Regions from separate parts of the Streptomyces zhihengii genome, predicted to be linked through region 1. Evidence: predicted binding sites of a transcription regulator. Region 1 holds the regulator's gene; the other holds the start of a gene.
What was found. The regulator HspR, encoded in region 1, represses chaperone genes until heat shock. The targets are predictions, from matches to a motif close to TTGAGNNNNNNNNNCTCAA.

Region 1 (8,966 bases):
AACCTGACAGCCCAGGACCTGTCCGCGCGCCACGCCATCACCGTGCTCGAAGGTCTGACACACATCAACACAGCACTCGACCGGGCAACTGTCGAGTGTGCGGAGGAACTTCTCACGGTACAGCCAGGAAGCGGCCGCCGCCCGGACACACTGGAACACGCCCTGCGCCGGGCGGAGCCGCTGCTCCAGAACGGCGTGAAGATGCGCACGCTGTACCAGCACACCGCCCGGCACCATCCCTCCACCCTGGCCTACGTGGAGCGGGTGAACCCGTACGGCGTCGAGGTCCGCACCCTCGAGGAGATCATCGACCGGCTGATCATCATCGACCGGAAAGTGGCGTTCGTGCCCGCCCGGAGCGACCGGCAGGTCGCCCTCGAACTGCGCCACGAGGGGCTCGTGCGCTATCTGGTGGGCGTCTTCGAGCAGTTCTGGCTGCACGCCACCCCGTGGGAGGAGCAGCTCTCCTACGCCCCCGGGATGGACGGCATCACCAGCGTCCAGCGCTCGATCGCCAAGCTGCTCGTCGAAGGCCATGTGGACGACTCCATCGCCCGCCGCCTCGGGATGAACGTCCGCACCTGCCGCGCCCACATCGCCAAGCTGAACGCCACCCTGGGCAGCGGCAGCAGGGCCCAGCTCGGCTACCTCATCGCCCAGTCCGGCATCCTCGACGACGACCGCTGAGCGGGCGCCCCACGGCGCCTGACGGGGCACGGCGAAGGGGCCGGGGAGCGTCACGCTCCCCGGCCCCTCCGACGCCTTGCGCGGCCCGCTACTCGGACCGTCGGGGCCGCCACACGACCAGCGCGCTGGTGTGCTGCACGTCCTGGTAGGGCACCAGGTCACGCCGGTACGAGGCGTGCACCTGCGCCTCCCGCTGCTGCATCGCCGCCGCCGCGCCCTCGACCGCCGCCGACAGCTCGGCGACCCGGGCCTGGAGCGCGGCGACCTGGTTCTCCAGTTCGATGATGCGCTTGATGCCCGCGAGGTTGATGCCCTCGTCCTGCGACAACTGCTGGACGGTGCGCAGCAGTTCGATGTCGCGGGCCGAGTAGCGCCGGCCCCGGCCCGCGGTGCGGTCGGGGGAGACGAGACCGAGGCGGTCGTACTGCCGCAGGGTCTGCGGATGCAGACCCGAGAGCTGTGCGGCCACCGAGATCACGTACACCGGTGACTCGTCGGTCAGTTCGTAGGGGTGGCGACTTCGTCCGGGACGGCCCTCCATGTCAAGCTCCCTTCGCGGCCTGGAACAGCTCGGCCCGCGGGTCCTCGGCCGCGGTGGCTTCGCGGTAGGCCTCCAGCGCTTCCTTCGCCTTGTCGTCCAGCTCCTTCGGCACGGTGACCTCCACCGTGACCAGCAGGTCGCCACGGGTGCCGTCCTTGCGGACCGCTCCCTTGCCCCGGGCCCGCATGGTGCGGCCGTTGGGCGTGCCCGCGGGCAGCTTGAGCGTGACCGGCGGACCGCCGAGGGTGGGGACCTTGACCTCGCCGCCGAGCGCCGCCTCCACATAGGTGACGGGCACGGTGACCGTGAGGTTGTCGTCCTTGCGGCCGAACACGGGGTGGCTGTCGACGTGCACCACCACGTACAGGTCGCCGGCCGGGCCGCCGCGCTCGCCCGGCGCGCCCTTGCCGCGCAGCCTGATGCGCTGCCCGTCGGAGACGCCCGGCGGGATGCGCACCTGCATGGTGCGCGAACTGCGCGCCCGGCCGCTGCCCTTGCACACCTCGCACGGGGTCTCGGCGATCAGGCCGCGCCCCTTGCAGTCCACGCACGGGTCGGTCAGCGAGAACGAGCCGCTGCCGCCGCGCGAGACCTGGCCGGTGCCGACGCAGGTCGGGCACACCCGGGGGGTGCCGTTCTTGTCGCCGGTGCCCGCGCACGCCTTGCAGGGCGCCTGGCTGGACATCCGCAGCGGGACCGTGGCCCCGTCGACGGCCTCGGTGAAGCTGAGCGTCACCTCGGACTCGATGTCCTGCCCGCGGCGCGGCTGCGTCCGCGTGCCCGGACCGGCGCCCCGGTTGAACAGGCCGCCGAAGACGTCCCCGAGGCCGCCGCCGAAGCCGCCGGCGCCGCCGGGTGCTCCCTGGCCCTGGGCGCCTCCGAAGAGGTCGCCCAGGTCGAAGTTGAAGCTCCCGCCGGGGCCGCCGGCGCCGGGGGCCCGGAAGCCCCCGTTGCCGAAGAGGGCGCGCGCCTCGTCGTACTCCTTGCGCCGCTTGGGGTCGCCCAGGATGTCGTTGGCCTCGGAGATCTCCTTGAAGCGCTCCTCGGCCTTGGTGTCGCCCTTGTTGGCGTCCGGGTGGTTCTCGCGGGCGAGCTTCCGGTACGCCTTCTTGATCTCGGCCTCGGTGGCGTCCTTGGGGACGCCGAGAACCTTGTAGTAGTCCTTCTCGACGAAGTCCTTCGTGCTCATCGGCGTCCCTCCTCCCGGACGTTTCGCGCGTCAGCCCGCTTCGGGGCCACCGCTCTCCTCGTCGGCCTGCTTCTCTTCCTTCGGTGCCGGGGCCGCGCCCGGCTGGGGCTCGGCCACGGCGACCCGCGCGGGGCGGATCGTGCGCTCGCCGATGCGGTACCCCGGCTGGAGCACCGCGACGCATGTGGTCTCGGTGACATCCGGAGCGTACGAGTGCATCAGCGCCTCGTGGATCGTCGGGTCGAAGGGCTCGCCCTCCTTGCCGAACTGCTGGAGCCCCATCTTCGCCGCGGCGGTCTCCAGGGACTCGGCGACGGACTTGAACCCGCCGACCAGCTCCCCGTGGTCCCGCGCGCGGCCGATGTCGTCGAGCACGGGCAGAAGTTCGGTCAGCAGCGTCGCCGTGGCGATCTCCTTGACCGTCACCCTGTCGCGTTCCACACGGCGGCGGTAGTTCTGGTACTCGGCCTGGAGCCGCTGGAGGTCCCCGGTGCGCTCGCTGAGCGCGGTGCGGACCTGGTCGAGCTGGGCGGTCAGACCTGCGGTCTTGGCTGCGTCCCCTGCCGGGGCCGCCGGGCCCTCCTTCTCGGAGGGCTCGGCGGACTCGGCGGCGTCGTCAGGTGTCGCGCCGGAGGGGACGTCGGGGTTCTCCTCGTGCTCGTCGAACCCCGGAGTCTCCTCCGTCACGCGGCACCGCCCTTCGTGTCCTTCTCGTCGTCCACGATCTCCGCGTCGACGACGTCGTCGTCGGCCTTGGCCTGCTGCTCGCCACCGGCCGCGCCGGCCGCCGCGCCCTCGGGGGCGGCGTTGGCGTAGAGCGCCTGGCCGAGCTTCTGGCTGACCGCGGCGACCTTCTCGGTCGCGGTGCGGATCTCGGCGCTGTCCTCGCCCTTGAGCTTCTCCTTCAGCTCGGCGAGAGCGGTCTCGACCTCGGTCTTGACGTCGCCGGGGACCTTGTCCTCGTTGTCCTTGAGGAACTTCTCCGTCTGGTAGACGAGGCCCTCGCCCTGGTTGCGGGACTCGGCGGCCTCGCGGCGGCGGTGGTCCTCGTCCGCGTACTGCTCGGCCTCCTGGCGCATCCGGTCGACCTCGTCCTTCGGCAGCGAGGAGCCGCCGGTGACGGTCATCTTCTGCTCCTTGCCCGTGCCCAGGTCCTTCGCGGTCACGTGCATGATGCCGTTGGCGTCGATGTCGAAGGCGACCTCGATCTGCGGGACCCCGCGGGGGGCCGGCGGCAGGCCGGTGAGCTCGAACATCCCGAGCTTCTTGTTGTACGCCGCGATCTCGCGCTCGCCCTGGTAGACCTGGATCTGCACGGACGGCTGGTTGTCCTCGGCCGTCGTGAAGATCTCGGACCGCTTGGTCGGGATCGTGGTGTTGCGCTCGATGAGCTTGGTCATGATGCCGCCCTTGGTCTCGATGCCGAGGGACAGCGGGGTCACGTCGAGGAGCAGGACGTCCTTGACCTCACCCTTCAGGACACCGGCCTGGAGGGCGGCGCCGATGGCGACGACCTCGTCCGGGTTGACGCCCTTGTTGGCGTCCTTGCCGCCGGTGAGCTCCTTGACGAGCTCGGCCACGGCGGGCATACGGGTGGAGCCGCCGACCAGGACCACGTGGTCGATCTCGGACAGCGCGATGCCGGCGTCCTTGATGACGTTGTGGAACGGGGTCTTGCAGCGGTCGAGCAGGTCCGCGGTGAGCTGCTGGAACTGGGCGCGGGTGAGCTTCTCGTCCAGGTGCAGCGGGCCCTCGGCGGAGGCCGTGATGTACGGCAGGTTGATCGAGGTCTCCGTGGAGGACGACAGCTCGATCTTCGCCTTCTCCGCGGCCTCGCGGAGACGCTGGAGAGCCATCTTGTCCTTGGACAGGTCCACGCCGTGGCCGGAGTGGAACTGCTTCACCAGGTAGTCGACGACGCGCTGGTCCCAGTCGTCACCACCGAGGTGGTTGTCGCCGTTGGTGGCCTTCACCTCGACGACGCCGTCGCCGATCTCCAGCAGCGAGACGTCGAAGGTGCCGCCACCGAGGTCGAAGACGAGGATCGTCTGGTCGTCCTTGTCCAGGCCGTAGGCCAGGGCGGCCGCGGTGGGCTCGTTGACGATGCGCAGGACGTTGAGGCCCGCGATCTCACCGGCCTCCTTGGTGGCCTGGCGCTCCGAGTCGTTGAAGTACGCCGGGACGGTGATCACCGCGTCGGTGACCTTCTCGCCCAGGTACGCCTCGGCGTCGCGCTTCAGCTTCTGCAGGATGAAGGCGCTCATCTGCTGCGGGTTGAAGTTCTTCCCGTCGAGCTCGATCTTCCAGTCCGTGCCCATGTGGCGCTTGACGGAGCGGATGGTCCTGTCGACGTTGGTGACCGCCTGGCGCTTGGCGACCTCGCCTACCAGCACCTCACCGTTCTTCGCGAAGGCGACGACGGACGGCGTGGTCCTGGCACCCTCGGCGTTGGTGATGACGGTGGGCTCGCCGCCCTCCAGAACGCTGACGACGGAGTTAGTCGTGCCCAGGTCGATGCCGACCGCACGTGCCATTTCGATCCTCCAGATGACTTGAGTGGAACAGGCTCAAGGATGCAGGACGGAATCGATCGAGTCAACAGACATGAGTCGGGGCCGCTCAACTTTTATCCCGCCCTTACAGGCACCCTCCGCCCGGTGCGCCTCTTCGCGTGGCTCACCCTCCCCCGCCTACCCATCTGCAACAGTCATAGCAGCAGAAATCGGGCACGAATCCTCATGGGCGACGAAGGGCGGCGGACATGTCGGCCAAGCGAACCGTCGATCTGACGGTCGGCACGCTCCTGCTGATCACCCTGGCACCGCTGCTGGCGGCGGCCGCGGCCGCCGTCGCGGCCGGCTCCCCCGGGCCGGTGCTGCGACGCGCGGAGCGGGCCGGCCTGGACGGCCGCGCGTTCACGGTGTTCACGTTCCGCACCACGCACGAGGGGGCCCTCACCCCGGTGGGGCGCCTGCTGCGGCGCCACTTCCTGGAGCTGCTGCCGCAACTGCTCAACGTCGTGCGCGGGGAGATGTCCCTGGTGGGTCCGCGCCCGCTGGCGGCCCCGGCCGGACGCGGCGGCACCGCCCGCGCCCGGCTCGCCGTCCGCCCCGGAGTGACCGGGCTGTGGCAGGTCGGCGGACGCTCGGAGCTGCCCTGGGAGGAAATGGACGTGCTCGACCTGCATTATGTGGAACAGCACTGGCTGGGACTCGATCTGGCGATCCTGCTGCGCACCCCGTCGGCGGCGGCCCGGGGACGGCGGCGCGATCTCACGGTCCACCCGGTGCCGGTCAGGGTGGCCTGAGCGACACAGATCACCGGCGGCCCAACTACAGTGCGGCGGAACAAGTGGGTAGTCTCAGCATGGACTGAATAAGTTACCGCTTAGTAGTGCCGGATCACCCACCCTCGCAGGCCCGAGGAGCCTCCCATGCAACTCGCCGCGATCATTGTGTCGCTGACCCTGACCGTGGTCGGCGTTGCCCTCATCGCCCGAGCCGTCGCGCAGATCTACCGCTTCGTCCGGCTCGGCCAGCCCGTCCCCGCGGGCAGCCGCACCGACGACCCGAAGGCGCGCACGGTCACCCTGGTCAAGGAGTTCCTCGGCCACACGCGGATGAACCGCTGGGGCATCGTGGGCTTCGCGCACTGGTTCGTCGCGATCGGCTTCCTGACGCTGCCGCCCACGCTGGCGCAGGCGTACGGACAGCTCTTCCAGGCCGACTGGGTCCTGCCGGTCGTCGGCGGCTTCCTGCCGTTCGAGATGTACATCGAGTTCATCGGTGTGATGACGATCCTCGGCATCCTCGTGCTGATGGCGATCCGGCTCCTCAACCTGCCGTCCCGCGCCGGGCGCAAGTCCCGCTTCGCCGGCTCCAAGGCCTGGCAGGCCTACTTCGTCGAGTACGTCATCCTCACCATCGGCCTGGCGATCTACGTGCTGCGCGGCCTGGAGGGCGCGATCCACCACGTGGAGGGCTACGAGGCCGCCTACTTCGCGTCGTACCCGCTGGTCCTCGCGTTCAAGGGCCTGTCGCTCGGCACGCTCCAGACGCTGGTCTACTTCACCGCGATGATCAAGATCGGCACCTCGCTGATCTGGATGATCACCGTCTCGCTCAACACCAACATGGGTGTGGCCTGGCACCGCTTCCTCGGCTTCCCGAACATCTGGTTCAAGCGCAACGCCACCGGCGAGACCGCCCTCGGCGCGCTCCAGCCGATGACCACGGGCGGCAAGGAGATCGACTTCGAGGACCCGGGCGAGGACGACGTCTACGGCGTCTCCCAGGTCGAGCAGTTCTCCTGGAAGGGCATCCTCGACTTCTCCACCTGCACCGAGTGCGGCCGCTGCCAGTCGCAGTGCCCCGCCTGGAACACCGGCAAGCCGCTCTCGCCGAAGCTCCTGATCATGTCGCTGCGCGACCACGCGCACGCCAAGGCCCCGTACCTGCTGGCCGGCGGCGGCAAGTCCATGGAGGGCGAGGAGAAGGCCTCCGAGGAGCAGCTGAAGGACGTGCCCGCGGCGGCGCTCGCCGAGGCCGAACGGCCGCTGATCGGCACCCTCGAGGAGAACGGCGTCATCGACCCGGACGTCCTGTGGTCCTGCACCACCTGCGGCGCCTGTGTCGAGCAGTGCCCGGTCGACATCGAGCACATCGACCACATCGTCGACATGCGCCGCTACCAGGTGATGATCGAGTCCGCGTTCCCGTCCGAGGCGGGCACGATGCTCAAGAACCTGGAGAAGAAGGGCAACCCCTGGGGTCTCGCCAAGAAGCAGCGTGTCGAGTGGACCAAGGAGGTCGACTTCGAGGTCCCGATCGTCGGCAAGGACGTCGAGGACCTCGGCGAGGTCGACTACCTCTACTGGGTCGGCTGCGCCGGCGCGCTGGAGGACCGGGCCAAGAAGACCACCAAGGCCTTCGCCGAGCTGCTGCACATCGCGGGCGTCAAGTTCGCGATCATGGGCGGCGACGAGAAGTGCACCGGTGACTCGCCCCGCCGCCTCGGCAACGAGCCGCTGTTCCAGCAGCTCGGCCAGGAGAACGTCGCGATGCTGAACATGGCGTTCGGCGAGGACGACGAGGACGAGTCGACGAAGAAGCCGAAGTCGGCCAAGAAGATCGTCGCGACCTGCCCGCACTGCTTCAACACCATCGCCAACGAGTACCCGCAGCTCGGCGGCGAGTTCGAGGTCATCCACCACACGCAGCTGCTGCAGCACCTCATCGACGAGGGCCGGCTGATCCCGGTCACGCCCGTCGAGGGCCTGATCACCTACCACGACCCCTGCTACCTGGGCCGTCACAACAAGGTCTACACGCCCCCGCGCGAGATCATGGACAAGGTCCCGGGCCTGCGCCAGCAGGAGATGCACCGCCACAAGGAGCGCGGCTTCTGCTGCGGCGCCGGCGGCGCGCGGATGTGGATGGAGGAGCGGATCGGCAAGCGCATCAACAACGAGCGCGTGGACGAGGCGCTGTCCCTCAACCCGGACATCGTCTCCACCGCCTGCCCGTTCTGCCTGGTGATGCTCACCGACTCGGTCAACGGCAAGAAGAACGACGGCAAGGCCAAGGAGAGCCTCCAGGTCGTCGACGTCGCCCAGCTCCTGCTCGACTCGGTGAAGACCCCGGCCGACCCGGAGCCCACCGCGGAGACGGCGGACGCCCCGGAACCGGAGCCCGTGAAGTAACCGTCTCCCCCACGACCGCAAGCGGCCGGACCTGCCTCGGGGGCAGGACCGGCCGCTTCGTCGTCGCGGCATCCGGATCGCCCCGCACGCCCGGCGCGGGCCCCCGCGGGACCGCCCCGCCGCACCGCGCCCACCCCCGCCGACCTCGGCACACGCACCCGGGGGACAGCACCCCGGGGTTCCCTTAAGGGATGTCACAGCTCGGCAGCAAAGGGCCCCCGGTTACCGGCTCACGGCCACCGGACACGCGCGGACCGGGTACGTTCGAATGCGTGGCTGGATTCAGGATCGGACGCGGCCGGGACAACCGCACCCCGCAACAGCAGCAGGCCCAGGCGCCCCGCGCGCCCGGCCCCTACCAGGGCACGCCTCCCTACGGCGGACAGCAGCCCCCGCAGTGGCCCCAGGCCGGCAGCGGGCAGGCGCCGTACCAGCAGCCCCGCAACCAGGGGGGTTACGGCGGCGAGCCCGAGTACTTCGGCGACCCGTACCACCAGTCGCCACAGGGCCCCGACCCGTACGCGGCCAACCAACCGGGCCACACACAGGCGTTCAGCGTCCAGGACGACGACGTCTACGGCGACGGCGCCACCTACCGCGCGGGCGCGGCGCCCGCGGCCCCGTCCGGCCCGCGGCTGCACTGGAAGCAACTGCTCAGCGGCATCGTGCTGCGCCCCGGGCCGACCTTCCTCCAGATGCGCGACTACCCGGTCTGGGGCCCGGCGCTCGTCGTCACCTTCCTCTACGGGCTGCTCGCCATCTTCGGCCTGGACGAGCCGCGTGAGGAGGTCATCAACGCGACCCTGTCCAACGCCGTCCCGGCGGTGCTCATGGCGGGCGTGGTGTTC
Region 2 (8,966 bases), 1.1 Mb from region 1:
TCGGTCGGCGTCAGGTGGACGTCCTCGGCCCGCACCCGCACCCGGCGCTGTGCGTGGTCGATCTCCAGCTCGCCCAGGCGCAGGATGCCGCTGCGCGGGGTGACGGCGGCGAGGGCGGCGCGCTCGACACGGCGCAGCAGGACGTGCACCCGGGCGGCGAGCTCGCGCATCGAGAACGGCTTGGTCATGTAGTCGTCGGCGCCGACGCCCAGTCCGACCAGCATGTCCGTCTCGTCGTCACGCGCGGTGAGCATCAGCACCGGTACGGGGCGCTGGGCCTGCACCCGGCGGCAGACCTCCAGGCCGTCGAAGCCGGGCAGCATGACGTCGAGCACCATCAGATCGGGCTGCCACGCCTCGGCGGCGTCGACTGCGGCGGGGCCGTCGAGCGCCGTCTGGACCAGGAAGCCCTCGGCCCGCAGGCGTGCCGCGATGGCATCGACGATCGTGGCGTCGTCCTCGACGACGAGCACCCGGCGCTGGGCTCCTGGCGTGGCCGCGACGCCGTTGTGCGTGGTGTGTGTCTGCTCCATCGCCCCGCCCCTGTTACCTGTTCACTGCGTGCTGCACATGGTTACGGACCGCTGCCGGGCCCGTTTGTGTCCCAGCAGCGTAAGGGCATCGGCGGGGTCGCGGCTACGCAGGGCGAACTCCGAGGTGCACCACGTCCGGTACGCCCCGGGCAAGGCGGATCTCTTCGGTTCTTACCCCGGTGAATCCGGCATTCCGCATCGCTTCCTCGAAGGCGGACGACGGCTGCGCCGACCAGACGGCGAGCACCCCGCCGGGCTTCAGCACCCGTGCGCAGGAGGCCAGTCCGGCAGGTGAGTACAGCTCGCCGTTGTCTTCGGTGACCGTCCAGTCGGGCCCGTTGTCGATGTCCAGGCACAGGGCGTCGAACCGGTCCTCGGTGATGCGCAGGTGCTCCACCAGGTCGGTGTGGAGGATCACGCTCCGTGGATCACCGAGCGCCGTGCCGGAGATCGCCGCGAGCGGCCCCGCGCGGTGCCACTCGATGATCGCCTCCTCGCGCTCGACCACCACGATGTGCCGCCACTGCTCGCCCTCGGCCGCGTGCGCCAGCGAGAACCCGACCCCCAGCCCGCCGATGAGCAGGCTCGGTGCGACGTTCCCCGTCTCCAGCGCCTCGAAGGCGGCGTCGATCAGCCGCCGTTCGGAGCGCCCGTCGGAGGTGTCCATCAGGAAGCAGCCGTTGGCGATGATCTCGTGCACCGGCCCCTCGCCGGTCTCCCGCCTGCGCAGCACCACCTCCCCGTACGGACCCTCGCGCCGGTCCAGGACGAGGGGCTCCGGGGGGACGGACGCGGGGAACGGCATGACGGTGACCTCCGGGCGGCTGGCAGGTGACGACAGGGATCTGCTCCATCCTCACGGGAAACGGGCGGTGCGTTCAAACCACTTCCCGCGGGGGGCCGTCCTACGCGCGATCCGGGCGGCGGGGTGCGTGCCGCGCCGGTCAGTGGCCGACGGTGTGGAAGAGGCTGACCAGCGGGGCCTGGACGTGCCAGCCCAGGGACTCGTACAGCGCACGGCCGTCGGGGGAGGCGCCGAGGACCGCGATGCCGGCGCCCTGGTCGAGCGCGGCCTGCTGGAGGGTGTGCATCACCAGGCGGCCGAGGCCCTTGCGCCGGTGGTGCGGAGCGGTCTCGATCTGGTCGACGACGGCGGTCGCGCCGGTCGCGGCGACCTGGCCGCGGGCCGCGAACGAGCCGTCGGCGGCGGTCACCAGGACGCGCACCACGCCCCCGCGACTCCAGGTCCGCAGGGTGAGTCCGGCGGGGACGGCCGGGGCGGGCGCGGGGCGCAGGGCGGTCCACATCAGCCAGCCCGGTTCGTCGACCTGCCAGTCGGGCCCGGCCCACCGGACGACGTCGGCGGGCTCGGCGAAGACCTTCAGCCACACGGTCGGGGCCGCGACCCGGGCGGCGACCGCGCGCACGGTCGCCTCGTCGCCGGCCGTCAGCACGTGCCGGGTGGCGTGCCGGACCTGGCCGACGTCGACCGTGAACCCCCAGGGGGTGGCCACCGGGTCGGCGGCTCCGCGGGAGACGACCCAGCCGCGTACCCAGGCGTCGACGGCGGCGGTGGTGGACTCGAAGGACATCGGTGCTCCCCGTGTCAGTGCATGTAATGGACTCAATGCGTCAGTGGCTATTACAGCGGATGGGCTGCGGGGCGTCGATGTGACGCGGGCCACGTCCCGGCCGGGCGGCGTGTGCGGGGTGATCGCTCAGAGCGAACGCGGCCGGGGGAACATCTCCGGGCTCACATGCATTGAGTCCATACAGCTCAACTTGACTGCGTTAGGGGAGATCATGGCTGCCGATGCCGAGGACTTCACGGTCCGTTCGCCGCTCACCCTGCCCGTGCTGCCGCTCGACGACGAAGTGGTGCTGCCGGGCATGGTCGTGCCGCTCGACCTGTCCGACACCGAGGTGCGGGCCGCGGTCGAGGCCGCACAGGCCGCGGACCGTCCCTCGGGCAACAAGCCGGAGGTGCTGCTCGTTCCCCGGGTCGACGGCACCTACGCGGCGACCGGCGTGCTCGGCACCGTCGAGCAGGTCGGCCGGCTGTCCGACGGCGACCCCGGCGCGCTGATCCGCGGCGTCGGGCGGGTGCGCATCGGGGCCGGGACCACCGGGCCCGGCGGGGCGCTCTGGGTCGAGGGGACCGCGGTCGAGGAGGCCGTCACCGGCGCCCCCGGCGCCGTCCTGGAACTGGTCACCGAGTACAAGGCCCTCGCCACCGCCTGGCTGAAGAAGCGCGGCGCCTGGCAGGTCGTGGACCGGGTCCAGCAGATCGACGACGTCGCCCAGCTCGCGGACAACTCCGGCTACTCGCCGTTCCTCACCACCGCGCAGAAGATCGAACTGCTGGAGACCTCCGACCCGGTCGCCCGGCTGCGGCTCGCCATCGGCCAGCTCCGCGAGCACCTCGCCGAGCAGGACGTCGCCGAGACCATCGCCAAGGACGTCCAGGAAGGCGTGGACAAGCAGCAGCGCGAGTTCCTGCTGCGCCGCCAGCTCGACGCCGTCCGCAAGGAACTGCGCGAGCTCAACGGCGAGGCGGAGGGCGACGAGTCCGACGACTACCGGGCCCGCGTCGAGGCCGCCGACCTCCCCCAGAAGGTCCGCGAGGCGGCCCTCAAGGAGGTCGAGAAGCTGGAACGCGCCAGCGACCAGTCGCCCGAGGGCTCCTGGATCCGCACCTGGCTGGACACCGTCCTCGAACTGCCGTGGAACGAGCGCACGGAGGACGCCTACGACATCCAGGGCGCCAAGGCCCTGCTCGACGCCGAGCACGCCGGCCTGGCCGACGTGAAGGAACGGATCACCGAGTACCTGGCGGTGCGCAAGCGGCGCGCCGACCGGGGTCTGGGCGTGGTCGGCGGCCGCAGGGGCGGCGCCGTGCTCGCGCTGGTCGGTCCGCCCGGCGTCGGCAAGACCAGCCTCGGCGAGTCCGTCGCGCACGCGATGGGCCGCACCTTCGTCCGCGTCGCCCTCGGCGGCGTGCGCGACGAGGCGGAGATCCGCGGCCACCGGCGCACCTACGTCGGCGCCCTGCCCGGCCGCATCGTGCGGGCGATCAAGGAGGCCGGCTCCATGAACCCGGTCGTCCTGCTCGACGAGATCGACAAGGTCGGCTCCGACTTCCGCGGCGACCCCGCCGCGGCCCTGCTCGAAGTCCTCGACCCGGCCCAGAACCACACCTTCCGCGACCACTACCTGGAGGTCGAACTCGACCTCAGCGACGTGGTGTTCCTCGCCACCGCCAACGTCCTGGAATCGATCCCCGAGGCCCTGCTCGACCGGATGGAACTGGTCAGGCTCGACGGCTACACGGAGGACGAGAAGGTCGTCATCGCCCGGGACCACCTGCTGCCGCGGCAGCTGGAGCGCGCGGGCATCGAGCCCGGCGAGGTGACCCTCGACGACTCGGCCCTGCGCCGGCTCGCCGGCGAGTACACCCGCGAGGCCGGCGTCCGGAACCTGGAGCGCTCCGTCGCCCGGCTGCTCCGCAAGATCGCGGCGCAGCACGAGCTGGGCGACCGGGAGCTGCCGTTCACCGTCACCGACGGCGATCTGCGGGCGCTGATCGGCCGGCCGCACCATGTGCCGGAGTCCGCCCAGGACCCGTCCGAGCGCCGCACCGCGGTGCCGGGCGTGGCCACCGGGCTCGCCGTCACCGGCGCCGGCGGGGACGTCCTCTTCGTGGAGGCGTCACTGGCCGACCCGGAGACGGGCGCGGCCGGACTGACCCTGACCGGCCAGCTCGGCGACGTGATGAAGGAGTCGGCGCAGATCGCGCTCAGCTTCCTGCGCTCGCACGGCGCGGAGCTGGAGCTCCCGGTCGCCGACCTCAAGGACCGGGGCGTGCACATCCACTTCCCGGCGGGCGCGGTGCCCAAGGACGGCCCGAGCGCCGGTGTCACGATGACCACGGCCCTCGCCTCGCTGCTCTCCGGACGCCAGGTGCGCACGGACGTGGCGATGACCGGCGAGGTGTCGCTGACGGGGCGGGTGCTGCCCATCGGCGGCGTCAAGCAGAAGCTGCTGGCCGCCCACCGGGCGGGCATCACCACCGTGATCATCCCGAAGCGGAACGAGGCCGACCTGGACGACGTCCCGGCGGAGATCCTCGACACGCTGGACGTGCACCCCGTCACCGATGTGCGGCAGGTGCTGGAGCTCGCGCTCTCGCCGGCCGGGGCGCTGGTCACGGCCGCCGCCTGACGGGCGGCCGCCGGGGAACGCCACGGGGCCCGGCCGCGGACGACCCGTCCGCGGCCGGGCCTCGGCGTGCGCCGGACGGTGGGGACCGGCGGGGTGATCGCTTCCCGCACGGCTCCCCGCACGGCTCCCCGCACGGCTCCCCGCACAATGGACGGATGGACACCCTGCGAGCCGACTGCTCGAACTGCTTCGGGCTCTGCTGCGTCGCCCTGCCCTTCGCCGCCTCCGCCGACTTCGCCACCGACAAGGCGGCCGGCACGCCGTGCGCCAACCTCCGCACCGACTTCCGGTGCGGCATCCACGACCGGCTGCGCGACGTCGGCTACCAGGGCTGCACCGTCTACGACTGCTTCGGGGCCGGCCAGCAGGTCTCGCAGATCACCTACGGCGGCACCGACTGGCGCACGGCGCCGGACACGGCGGCGGAGATGTTCGCCGTCTTCCCCGTCGTCCGGCAGCTCCACGAACTGCTGCGGTACCTGGACGAGGCGCTGGCCCTGCCGGCCGCCGCCGGGCTGCGCCCCGGTCTGCGCGCGCTGCGCGCCTCGGTCGGCGAGCTGACCGGGCTCGCTCCCGCCGCCCTGCTGGAACTGGACGTCGCCGCCCGCCGCGCGGAGGTGAACACCCTGCTGCTGCGCACCAGCGACGTGGTGCGCGCGGAGGTCCGGCGCAAGAAGAAGGACCGCAGGGGAGCGGACCTGATGGGCGCGCGGCTGCGGGGAGCGGATCTGCGCGGGGTGAGCCTGCGCGGCGCCTGTCTGATCGCCGCCGACCTGACGGGCGCCGATCTGCGGCTCACCGATCTGATCGGGGCCGACCTGCGGGACGCCCGGCTGGCGGGCGCGGATCTGACCGGCGCGTTCTTCCTCACCCAGCCGCAGCTCAACGCCGCGCGCGGCGACGGGGCGACGCTGATCCCGGACGGGCTGACCCGCCCCGCGCACTGGTCGTGACGACCGGCGGCGCGGGGCGGGCCCGGGGGAAGCGGTGCGCGCCGGCTCAGCCGTTGGCGAGCGCCACGACGCGGTCGTAGGCGCCGTTGAACTTGTTGTGGTCGCCGACGATCGGTCCCGACGACGTGTACTGCCACATCGTGTAGTAGGGCCAGCCGGCCGGCAGGGTGCCGGGCGTGGTGTTGTAGCGGGCCACCCACAGCGGGTTGGTGGCGCCGAAACCGGCGTAGTTGCCGGTGCACTGGGTCCACCAGCTCGTCGCCGTGTAGATCACGGCGTCCCGGCCGGTGCGGGCCTTGTAGCGGTTCAGGAAGTCGCGGATCCAGGTGACCATCGCGGACTGCGACTTGCCGTAGCAGGCGGCGCCGTACGGGTTCCACTCGATGTCGAGCGCGCCGGGGAGCGTCCTGCCGTCCTTGGACCAGCCGCCGCCGTTGTTGACGAAGTAGTCCGCCTGGGCCGCGCCGGTCGTCGTGTCCGGGGTCGCGAAGTGGTACGTGCCCCGGATCATGCCGACGTTGTAGGAGCCGTTGTACTGCTGGGTGAAGTACGTGTTCTTGTAGTACGTGCCTTCGGTGGCCTTGACGTAGGCCCACTTGACGCCGCTGTTCCACAGGCCGGACCAGTCGACGTTCCCCTGGTGGCTGGAGACGTCGACGCCTTCGGTCTGGACCGCGCGGGTGTCGCGGGGGGTGCCGCCCTGGCCGTCGTGGGCGACGACGCCCATGCCCATGTGGGCCGAGCCGCGTTCCGGCTTCGGGTCGGCGGCGGCCCCCGGGGCGGTGAGGAGGAGGGAGATGACTGCGACGAGAGTGCCGGCCGCCGCGAGACGCGTACGACCGGTCTTTCCGGATCTGTGCACGGGCATAGCGTGCCTCCGAAGACCTCGGTGGGGGGGATCTGACGACGTGTCGACATGTCGTGGCGGACCATGTGGTGTGGACATGCCAGCAAAAACTCTACGCACGTAGACCTCGCGGAGGAAGAGTACCCGGGTTCCGTCGTTGGTCTATGCCTGCGAAATACTTGCCCAACTGCGGCGATGACCGCCCGCGGAGGAAACTTTCAGAACCGGGAAAGCGCGCGATGGGTGCTGACGTGCACGAAAGTGGTACGGCGAGTGAAGCCGGACTCAAGGGGGGAAGTGGTATGGACCGCGAATTCCTCGCGCTCGAACGCGAGTTGGCGGTTTTCCTGCGGCGGGCGCGGGCCTCGTCCGGAGAGATGGCCCGGGAGGTCCACCCCGATCTGGAGCCCGCCGCCTACGGGCTGCTGGTCCGCCTGGAGGAGGCCGGGGCGCAGCGCGGCACCGAGCTCGCCGGCTACTTCGGGGTCGGCAAGGCGACCATGAGCCGGCAGCTGCGCGCGCTGGAGGAGGTCGGCCTCGTCACCCGTGAGCCGGACCCGGCGGACGGCCGGGCGTCCCTCGTACGGCTCACCGGCGAAGGGGTGGCCCGGTTCCGCCATGTGCGCGACGCGCGCCGGGACCGCTACATGAGCAAGCTCGCCGGCTGGGACCGCGGCGAGGTCGCGGAGCTGGCCCGGCTGCTCCACCAGCTCAACACGAGCGCCGAGAGCTGACGGCCCCCGGCGCGAGCGGCGGGTGCCGGGCCGGGGCCCCGGCCCGGCGTCACAGCTCCGCGAACACCGCGGACGCGTCGTCGTGGAGCTTGAAGCGCCGCGGGGCCCCGGGGCGCTGCCCGGCGTCCGCGGCCTCCAGTGCCCGCACCCGGTCGATCAGCGACCGGGCCCCTTCCTTGCGCAGCACCTCCACGCACGCCCGCCAGTCGCCCTCCCCGAACAGGTCGACCCAGCGCGAGGCGCCGTCGGTGAGCGCCGCCAGCGCCCGCACCCCCGCCCGGGGGACGGTGCCCGACACCGCGCGTGCCGACACCGCCGGGTCGGCCGCCGCCGTGAAGAAGCCGCCCTCCGCGTTGCGCAGAGCGTCCGCCGAGGCATGGGTGCGCAGGGCCTCGCGCGGCAGCCGGTCGAGCCGGTCGTCCAGCAGGGCGGTCACCGTGCCGTCCGGTGACTCCAGCAGCAGCGCGGAGTCCGAGAGCACGAGGTACTCGACCTCCTCCGCTGGCCCGCCCCAGCGGGCCAGCGCGACGGTTGCCTGCGGAGTGCGGACGTGAGAAAGGTCACATGTGCCGCGGTGGGCGTCCGCGGTGCGCCGGATCGCCTCCGCGAGGACCTCCGGAAGGGGCAGATCGCGCCGTGAAGCGGACAGTTCGGTCAGCGCCCCGCCCAGCCGGGCGGTGAACCAGGGGACGCCGTGCACGCACCCGGCGTCGCCGCTCGGCGGAGTGACGCCGTCCAGCAGCACCAGCGTTCCGCCCTGGCCCGAAGCGGGCAGGGACGCCGACACCCAATCCTCGTTGGGTCGTTCCCGGCTGCCGGGCTCGGTCGCGAGGTCGATACGCATGAAGGTCAGTCTGCATGACTCCTTCACGCCTCCTGCACGAAGCGCGGATTGGCCCGTACCAGCAGGTCAGGCGGGTGGCTTCGGCCCGATTGGGGCATGTGCGCACCTGCGGGCGGGCATCCTGCCAAAGGGCGGGCCCGAGGTCCAACCCGCGCGCCGCACGGGCCGTGCCGGACCGGGCGCGTGAGTTGTTCGCCAACTCCGGCATGTTGTTCACTCGTTCGGGTGGCGGAGCGGCCGATGCGCGCCTCCCTCCCGAAGGCACTGGAATGGTCGGAAGCCGTACCAGGGGTGGGGCTCTCGCGTGTGACCGGTCGTCATCTCTGCTTCATGGGTGGACGAGTCAAGCAAGATTGCGAGCACCGGTGCAGAAGAAGCGGCCTCGGGGCAAAGGCGGCAGGCCCACGGAGAACGCGGGCGGTACGCCCGCCCCGGCGACGGCGGCCCCCCTGCCCCCCAAGGACGACACGACCCCCAAAGGACACCCGGTCAGGGTGCGCACCAGGCTGGTGGCCGGTGTCGCGTTCGCCGGACTCGCCGTGGTCGGAGCCGGTGTCCCCGGCGTCCTGGCCGTGTCGGCGGATCTGACCTCGTCCCAGGAGCTCGTGACCCTCTCGGCCCTCGACCGCCAGGCGGTCACGCTGGCCCACTCCCTCTCCGACGAGCGGGACGAGGTCGTCGCCTGGCTCGCCGCGGGCGGCGAGAACCAGAAGGGCGACAAGGCCGACCGCCGCACCCTGACGGACGGTCTCAGCGCCCGCGTCGACCGCCAGATGGACGAGATCCGCGAGGAGGCCACCGGCGACCACGCCGAGCTGGGCCGCAGCCTCGCCA

Region 2: the regulator HspR is predicted to act here: its motif matches at 2,296-2,314, upstream of lon (endopeptidase La).

What each region holds. Positions count from the first base shown of each region.
Region 1 is NZ_JAFEJA010000001.1:3,996,917-4,005,882, forward strand. Features, by position in the region: gene JE024_RS16710 (helix-turn-helix domain-containing protein) at 1-687, shown strand, start outside; gene JE024_RS16715 (heat shock protein transcriptional repressor HspR) at 776-1,228, opposite strand; gene dnaJ (molecular chaperone DnaJ) at 1,230-2,417, opposite strand; gene grpE (nucleotide exchange factor GrpE) at 2,448-3,104, opposite strand; gene dnaK (molecular chaperone DnaK) at 3,101-4,951, opposite strand; gene JE024_RS16735 (sugar transferase) at 5,179-5,724, shown strand; gene JE024_RS16740 ((Fe-S)-binding protein) at 5,851-8,118, shown strand; gene JE024_RS16745 (YIP1 family protein) at 8,391-8,966, shown strand, end outside.
Region 2 is NZ_JAFEJA010000001.1:2,889,458-2,898,423, reverse strand. Features, by position in the region: gene JE024_RS11805 (response regulator transcription factor) at 1-533, opposite strand, end outside; gene JE024_RS11800 (spermidine synthase family protein) at 637-1,338, opposite strand; gene JE024_RS11795 (GNAT family N-acetyltransferase) at 1,478-2,125, opposite strand; gene lon (endopeptidase La) at 2,337-4,754, shown strand; gene JE024_RS11785 (pentapeptide repeat-containing protein) at 4,910-5,707, shown strand; gene JE024_RS11780 (lysozyme) at 5,754-6,575, opposite strand; gene JE024_RS11775 (MarR family winged helix-turn-helix transcriptional regulator) at 6,857-7,288, shown strand; gene JE024_RS11770 (protein phosphatase 2C domain-containing protein) at 7,338-8,132, opposite strand; gene JE024_RS11765 (nitrate- and nitrite sensing domain-containing protein) at 8,498-8,966, shown strand, end outside.